2 regions of the Bombilactobacillus sp. ESL1187 genome follow, and region 1 is predicted to be linked to the other one. Evidence: riboswitches for the same ligand, from Rfam matches in the RefSeq annotation. Region 1 holds a riboswitch; the other holds the start of a gene.

Evidence for each region. A riboswitch is a leader RNA that binds a small molecule or an ion and turns the genes downstream of it on or off. The one in region 1 is predicted to bind lysine.
Region 2: linked by a shared signal. The riboswitch ahead of lysA (diaminopimelate decarboxylase) and the one ahead of AC3B5B_RS03635 (amino acid permease) in region 1 are both predicted to bind lysine.

The regions. Positions count from the first base shown of each region.
Region 1 covers NZ_JBYLTZ010000001.1:729,019-733,409, forward strand. Annotated here, with positions in the region: gene AC3B5B_RS03625 (cation:proton antiporter) at 1-643, opposite strand, end outside; gene AC3B5B_RS03630 (ECF transporter S component) at 767-1,360, opposite strand; lysine riboswitch at 1,641-1,822, shown strand; gene AC3B5B_RS03635 (amino acid permease) at 1,905-3,347, shown strand; gene AC3B5B_RS03640 (biotin transporter BioY) at 3,477-4,013, opposite strand; gene AC3B5B_RS03645 (Bax inhibitor-1/YccA family protein) at 4,175-4,391, shown strand, end outside.
Region 2 covers NZ_JBYLTZ010000001.1:177,738-182,128, forward strand. Annotated here, with positions in the region: gene dapD (2,3,4,5-tetrahydropyridine-2,6-dicarboxylate N-acetyltransferase) at 1-616, opposite strand, end outside; gene lysA (diaminopimelate decarboxylase) at 623-1,942, opposite strand; lysine riboswitch at 2,045-2,224, opposite strand; gene AC3B5B_RS00945 (aspartate kinase) at 2,396-3,748, shown strand; gene dapF (diaminopimelate epimerase) at 3,760-4,391, shown strand, end outside.

The DNA of each region.
Region 1 (4,391 bases):
CATCAAATAAACGGCGTTGAAAAACAATTTGGATACTAACGAGTACTAATCCTAACAAAATGCCCACAATAACTCCACCGACAAAAGTCGTCAAAAAAGTCCCAACGCTATGCCAAATACTAAATTTTCCGGTAACAAACGCTGCGAGCGCCAAATTTAAAGCCACTAAACCCGAGGCATCGTTAAATAACGATTCATTTTCTAAATTCTGCATTAAAGATTCTGGCACTTCAATATCGGCAGTAATGGAAGAAACCGCCACTGCATCGGTAGGCGCCACAATAGCTGTTAAAGCTAAAGCCAAACTTAATGGTAAAGCATCCCACAGCCAGTGAATGAAAAAGCCGCCCACAACAATCGTTAAAATGGCTAGTACAATCGCTAATGACAACACATTACGAAAATTACTTTTTAAACTATGAAAGTCTGTATTCTGACCATCATTAAACATGAGTGGTGCAATAATAATCAAAAAGAAAATTCCGGGTTTTAAATTAAAGTGTGTAAATTCCGGTAGCCAAGACAAAGCAAAACCCGTGGCAATTTGATAAAAAGCTAACGGAATTTTTGGATAAAGTGAATAAATGATATTAGCTGCAATAGTTGCACTAATTAACAACAAGCATGTAAAAAATAATGACACAAATTTCCCCCTTATTGTTGAATAGGCAGCTGTGAGTTAATTATTGGTTGACTGAAGAAAATGGGAACAATAATCTTATTAGCAATACATTAATTGTTCTTTATAACCCCGATACTTGCTGGATTAGCGCTCTAAAAACTTATTAGCTTTAAAAATAGCTAAGGAAATAATCGGTACAATGATCACCGCCGCCAATAATTCTGGCACCCCATTACTGCCAACGACTCCCATGATTGCCCAATTTAATCCTTTAACCGGCACTTTATAAGATGCCGCCATCGCTGAAGCATAAAGAATCCGCATTAAACCTAAAACTAATAATGTATTGGTTAATGCTCCAATAGCAGCAGCGACCACCATTGCTGGCGTTTTACTTTTCAGCTTATTAGATAACCAGCGGTAAACCCAACCAGCAAAGTAGCCAACTAAAATCCGTGGCAAGACCGAGATCACCGGATTGGTAAACACAATCGTGTCCAAAATACTAGACGGCGCTGCATAAGCACGTATTAATGAACCTAATCCCCAAATAAAACCAATCAAAGCTCCATCGTTGGGGCCTAACACAATTGCTGCCACAATAACTGTGATATGAATAATTGTAACATTAAGTACCCCTAAAGGAATATAACCTAAAAATGGCGTCATTGATTGAATCAAAATAATGGCAATCAAAATCGCCCGAATGGCAATTTTATAAGCTTTACTTTTACGCAATGTTTTCTCCCTACCCCAATCATCAAAATCAATTCTTGGTTACTAGATTAAAATCAATAATAAGTATACCATTTTTCAAAAAACTAGCTAGACTTGCGAGCAATTAAAGCTTAGCAGCTGCCAAAACTATACCAATTGTTAAATTAGTTGGTTAAAGCTTATTTAAATGAGTTCTTTTTAACCGAACCATTTTGGATTAATTGACTTTTCACCAATTACCACTACTTGCTTTAAGTTGGCTTGACTTTCCAACAATTTGCGCTAAAATTATAAAGCAAACAATCAAAGAAGAGGTTGCTAAATTTAAGAGTAACGTTCAGCCGATTATGAAGAATCTAAGCCTGAACGTGAAAGGACTTTTAGCCGAAATGGTGTTTAACTTCATTTATTCACTGTTGGGTTCAGATTGAATAAGTCTGAGACTGTCGCAATTAATAACAATTGCGGGGCGCTATCTACGATTTTATACTAGTAGCCTCTTTACGATTTTCGTAAAGAGGCTTTAATCGTTTTTAGAGTCCTTCTCACTTAGGAGGATTTTTTTATGGCAGAAAAAGGTTCACAAGATCACGTACAGCGTAATCTTAAAAACCGCCATGTTTCCATGATCGCTTTAGGCGGTTGTATTGGAACTGGTTTATTCATGACCTCAGGTTCGACAATTTCTAAAGCTGGCCCGGGGGGCGGCTTAATCGCCTATCTGGCCATGGGGATCATGGTTTACTTTTTAATGACTAGTTTAGGTGAGTTAGCCACTCATTTGCCCGTTTCGGGTTCTTTTGCTACCTATAATGCTAAATATGTTGACCCCGCACTAGGCTTTGCGATGGGGTGGAATTACTGGTTCAACTGGGCCATTACTGTTGCGATTGATATCTCAACAGCTGCCTTATTGATTCAATACTGGCTGCCCCATACTCCCGGTTGGATCTGGAGTTTACTCATTTTAGTCGTGATCTTTTTAATTAATGCCTTAACCGTTTCTACCTTCGGTGAAACCGAATATTGGCTATCTTTAATTAAAGTGGTGACAGTTATCGTCTTCTTAATCATTGGCTTTGCCATGATTTTAGGAATTATGTATCATCCGGCTGCTGGTTTAAAGAACTTTACTTATAAAAAGGCCCCCTTTGTTGGCGGCTTTCCAGCCATCTTAAATGTCTTCTTAATTGCCGGCTTTTCCTTCCAAGGAACTGAATTAGTTGGTGTAACCGCGGGGGAATCAGAAGATCCAGAACATGCAGTACCGAAGGCCATTAAAGAAGTCTTTTGGCGGATTTTATTATTTTACATTTTATCTATCTTTGTGATTGCTGCTTTAATTCCTTACACCAGCAAGAATTTATTGAGTGCGGCTAATGGTAATATTGCTGTTTCGCCATTTACCCTAGTCTTTAAACGTGCTGGACTAGCTTTTGCCGCCAGCTTAATGAATGCCATTGTTTTAACAGCCGTACTTTCCTCAGCTAATTCTGGTGCTTATGCTTCGACAAGAATGTTATATGCCTTAGCACACGAAAATTACGCTCCTAAAGCGTTTGGTAAAACAACCAAACATGGTATTCCTTTACTGGCTTTAAGCGCTACTATGTTAATTTCTTTATTAACTTTCGCAACCAGCATCTTTGGGCAAAAGATTTATATGTGGTTAGTGGCCGCTTCTGGCTTAACCGGCTTCATCGCTTGGGTTGGCATTGCCTTAAGTCATTATCGTTTCCGGAGAGCCTTTGTGCTACAAGGTCATGATTTAAGTGAACTCAAATACCACGCTAAGTTATTTCCTTTAGGACCAATTATTGCTTTAATTTTGTGTATCCTAGTCATCGGTGGACAAAATATTGATGCCTTTGTACATTGGGATTGGCAGCAAATTGGAATTACTTATATTGGCATTCCATTAGTTCTAATCTTATATTTTGGTTACAAATGGAAACACCACACTAAGATTATCCCGCTAGAGGAGATTGACGTTTCAAGTGAAAAATAATTATTACTAATAATAATTTAATAGACTGGCCATAGCAGCTTACTGATGACATTCTTGACAATTCGATCAGTAACTCGTTGCTAAAGACCAGTCTCTTTTTGTTAACAAATTAATTACTAGATTTTTCCGTTAATGCAACAATGGCCGTAATCTACGGGCACAAAAAACTGCTACGATCGCTTTGAGTGTATCTCCCGGAATAAACGCCAAACTCGAAACTACTGCTTTACTCCAGGCTAAATGACTTTGAATTGCTAACCAGCTAGCGCCAACTAAATTAACGCCAACAACGCCCAGCAACCAGACCACCAAAAATTCCGTCCACCATTTAGCAGAAAAGAACGTGCGCTTTAAAGTACTGCCGACCAGTAATGGCACAAAAAACCAAGCCACTAAGTAACCCCCCGTTGGGCCAATGAAACTAATTATTCCACCACGTCCGCCTGATAAAAAAGGAAAACCTAGCGCCACTAATAATAAGAATAATCCTACGGCCGCTGTGCCTGCTTTAGGGCCTAACAATTCCCCTGCTAGCATCACGCCTAAATTTTGCAATACAATAGTCACCGGGATAAAACCCAACGGAATTCCCGGAAATAATCCCAAAACGATAATAATTGTCGTCATCAGCGCTGTGGAAACTAAAGCTTTTAACGAATACTTCACGATTTCTCTCCTTCAACAATTACAATTTATTTAATTCAATCTGCGTTTAGTTTACCAGCTACCAGATTAAATTAACATCTACCAATCACCTGGCGTCATAAGCATTTGACTTTATCTTAAGTATCCAGTATGTTTTAATCAATTAATAATGGAGGTTATTTATGCAAACTTATGAAGAATCCCAAGCAACTGGTTTAAGCCGTTTTACTTCCTTAGTTTATCTATATACTGGTTTAGGCATTGTTTTTTGGTTAATGGCAGCTTTTGCTCTTGCTAAAAATCAAGCTTTCACCATGCCCATCATCATGTGGGGCGCACAACATTGGTTATTATCAACCATTATCATTGTGGGTTTGTCCATGATTTTATTAACCATGT
Region 2 (4,391 bases), 550 kb from region 1:
CTACCACACTATTGGCAGCCACATCCTGGGTCACTATTGCTCCGGCTGCTACAACTGCATGCGATCCAATTTTCACCCCCTCTAAAACTACAGCATTAGCACCAATTAAAACATCATCACCGATAACAACGGGCTGGGCAGAAGCCGGTTCAATCACACCAGCAATCACAGCGTTGGCTCCGACATGAACCCGTTGACCGATCTGAGCGCGCCCACCGATGACTGTGCCCATATCAATCATGGTTTCGGCACCAATTTGAGCACCAATATTGATCACGGCACCCATCATCACCACGGCCTGATCACCAATTTGTACGTGATCACGAATCAAAGCTCCAGGTTCAATCCGCGCATTAACATTCTGAATATCTAACAAAGGCACCGCTGAGTTACGCGCTGTTACTGTTAAATGTTGAGCTGTAATGACGCTTTGGTTAACTTGTAAAAATTCTTGCACCTGAGCATAATCGCCATAAATAACTCCGACTTGCTCGCCAACAAAACTTTCAACCCCAGCTATCGCTTGTAACTTAGATAAATCGCCCTTAATTACTACTTGCACCGGCGTTTTCTTGGGTGCTTGACTAATAAAATTAATAATTTCTTGTGTATTCATCACAAATCACTCTTCTCCAGTTACTTGATAATCTTGATCTAAACGAAGTAAATCCATCGGTGTTTCTCGTTTGACAACTACTTGGCTATGCCCACGTTCGGCAAAAACCACTGCCGGACGTGCTACGCGGTTATAGTTGGAAGCCATTGAATAACCATAAGCACCCGTATCTAAGATTGCTACAATATCGCCCGGCTGCGTTGGCGGTAAAGGTTGATTCTTAACTAAGATATCACCAGATTCACAATAACGTCCTGCAATAGTTACCGTTTGCGTCGTTTTAGCTTGTGGTGCTTTAGCTAACACAGCAGTATAATCCGCTTGGTATAAAGCGGGGCGAATATTATCACCCATGCCCCCATCTACCGTGACAAAATTACAAATCCCAGCCACTTTTTTATGGGTTCCAATTGAATAAAGACTGACTCCGGCGGCCCCGACTAAAGAACGTCCCGGTTCAATCCAAATTTCTGGTAAAGGTTGTGAAGCTAATGGCCAAGCTTGTTGTAATGTTTGAACAATGGCTTGAACAAATTGCTTAGGCGCCAAATCCTCGTCACTTGCAACATACTGAATACCAAAGCCGCCGCCAAGATTTAAGACTTGTGGTACAAATTGAAATTTTTGGTACCAACTGGCGACTAACTGACATAACTTTTTAACTAACAATTCAAAACCTTCAACAGCCATGATTTGGGAACCGATATGGGCATGTAAACCAATAACTTGTAATTGTGGTTCTGCCAAAGCCTGTTGTAAGGCAGCTTGTGCTTGCTGTGATTGCACATCAAAGCCAAACTTGCTGTCAATTTGCCCAGTTTGATCATATTCATGGGTATGTGCTGAAATGCCGGGCGTAATGCGTAGCATAATCGCCACTTTTCGCTGAGGATAACTTTCGTGTAGCAATTGTGTCAACATGTTTAATTCATCAAAATTGTCAACAATGATGACTCCAATCTGATTTTGCACGGCGTAATTTAATTCTGCTAATGATTTATTATTACCATGAAAACTAATCTGCGCGGCGGGAAATCCGGCTTGTAATGCCGTCATCATTTCTCCTAAAGAAACTACATCAACATGTACTTGTTCTTGTTGCATCACTTGATAAATAGCTTTCACAGCAAAAGCTTTGCTGGCATAACTAATCGTGGCGTTAACGCCGGCTTGTTGAAAAGCTTGCTTAAATTGATGAACTTGTTGCCGAATTTGGGCGACATCATACACAACCAATGGTGTTTGATATTTATGTGCTAAATCCAGGGCATCGCAGCCCCCGATTGTCAAATGTCCTTGCGCGTTTAATGCCATTGCTGACTGCATGATTGCGACCTCCAGTAAAAATAAAAATTAATAATAAAAAAGGTCCTTTTGCTCGCTTTCGAACAAAAGAACCCATCATTCATTGCTAAAATTATGGCATTAGTTTGTCGTAAGCGCTCCGTAGAGATATTTTTCTACGACAGTCCATAATTTATTCAATTATGTCCCAGAATTTAAGCCCCGGCCTTTGGACTTAATCCTTCGGCAATCGCCCCTTTCACTATATTCTCAGCTGACCAGCTCCTATAGTTACTCTTGTTGATTGCGACCTCTTCGATATGTAAAATATTATAATTAATTAAAATATTTGTCAAGCTATTTTAATTTATTTCGGCAGATAGTTAAAAAATAAGTAGTTGCAGATTAAAAAATAAATGTTAGAATGCAAATTAATCCCCTAATAATTTTAATAATTGGGTAATAATTGATCAAGCAGAGAGGAATTCGTTAGTTATGAAAGTTATTAAATTTGGTGGTAGTTCGCTAGCCACTGGTTCACAATTTCAAAAAATTATTGCCATTATTCGAGCTGATCCTCAGCGCCGCATTATCGTTACTTCCGCTCCCGGTAAAAGATTTTCCCAAGATACCAAAGTAACCGATTTGCTAATCAAATACAGTCAATTAGTTATTAACCATCAGGATTTTACCCCCATTGTGACCGAAATTTGGCAACGTTACGTCGAAATTGCCCAAACTTTTGGTTTATCGAGTCTGCAAATTGCTGACTTAAAGCACCAATTAGACATTTTACCCACTACCACTTTCGCCAATAATGATTATTTAACCGCCGCGTTTAAAGCCCATGGTGAAAAGTTAACCGCCCAATTATTAGCCCTGATCTTGCAACATCAAAATCTTGATGCCCAATACATATCACCGCAAGATCTCGGTTTATTAGTTAGTGATCAACCTCATGATGCTGAAGTTTTACCGCAAACTTATCTTAACCTCAAAAAAATTAAGCTCCAACACCAATATTATATTGTGCCCGGTTTTTATGGCCTCACGGAAAAGCAACAAATTGCGACCTTTTCCCGCGGCGGTTCTGATATTACTGGGGCCATTTTAGCTAAGGGATTTCAAGCTGATCTTTATGAAAATTTCACAGATGTTGACGCTATCTATGCGGCTAATCCCCAAATCGTTGAGCATCCTCAAGCTATCAAAACTATGACTTACCGGGAATTACGTGAATTATCCTATGCTGGTTTTTCTGTTTTTCATGATGAAGCGCTCATTCCGGCCATTCAAGCCCAAATTCCGATTAATGTCAAAAATACTAATCATCCCGATTTACCAGGAACTTTAATTGTACCTGAAAAAGACTTTCACCCTCAACAATTAATGACGGGGGTGGCCACGTCCAACCATTTTGTGGCTCTCTATTTGCACCGTTATTTACTCAACAAAGAAGTGGGCTTCACACTCAAATTACTACAAATTTTTTATAAATATCATATCTCTTACGAACATATGCCTTCTGGAATTGATGATGTTACAATCATCTTTGATCAACGCCAATTTACACCTCAAATCGCCAAACAAATGTGTCAAGAAATTCAAGACACGCTTCATCCCGATCAATTAGAATGGATCGATGATTACGCCATTACAATGATTGTTGGCGAAGGTTTCCGCCAAAAAATTGGGGTCTTAAAAAAGATTATTGATCCGTTAGCACACGCCCATATTGGTTTACACATGATTAATCAGGGGGCTTCCCGTATTTCCATTATGATCGGTACCAAACAATCAGACGCTGATAAGGCCGTGCGGGCCATTTATCGTAGTTTTTTCGAATAGGAGACTTTAATATGGTGCAATTACTCAAAGTTCATGGTTCACTCAATCAATTCTTATTGCTGGACCAAACCCTTTTACAACAACCATTAACTACTCAAGAATTACAATTATTAGTCCAAACTTTAACCCAGATTCCCGCTTTGCAGCCGGTTGACGGTTTGCTTGTCGTGGACCAAGCAACTGAGCCAACAGCCTTAGGTCAAATGCAAATTTTTAATGCGGACGGTTCAACAGCTTTAATGTGCGGCAATGGTTTACGAACAGTGGCCCGCTATTTAGCAGATAAATTTCAGCAAGATGATTTCACTGTGGAAACTTCACAAAAAAGTTTACACGTTAAACGTTATCCCAATTTGGCACCTAACGTACCGGCCTTTGGTGTGGAAATCTCCCCCGTAAGTTTTAAACCACAGACTGTCGGTTTAACTACTCCAACAGAGCCGGTCATCAATCAGGTTATTCCCACGATTGATCCTGACTTAAAATTTACCGCTTTAGCTGTTCCCAATCCGCACTTGATTACTTTTGTACCAGAAATTGATACAACTCGTTTGCAACAGCTCGGTCAACAATTAAATGACCACAATCCTGAATTACCTGACGGAGTTAATCTAAGCTTTGTTAAAATTTTGGGACCGCAAAC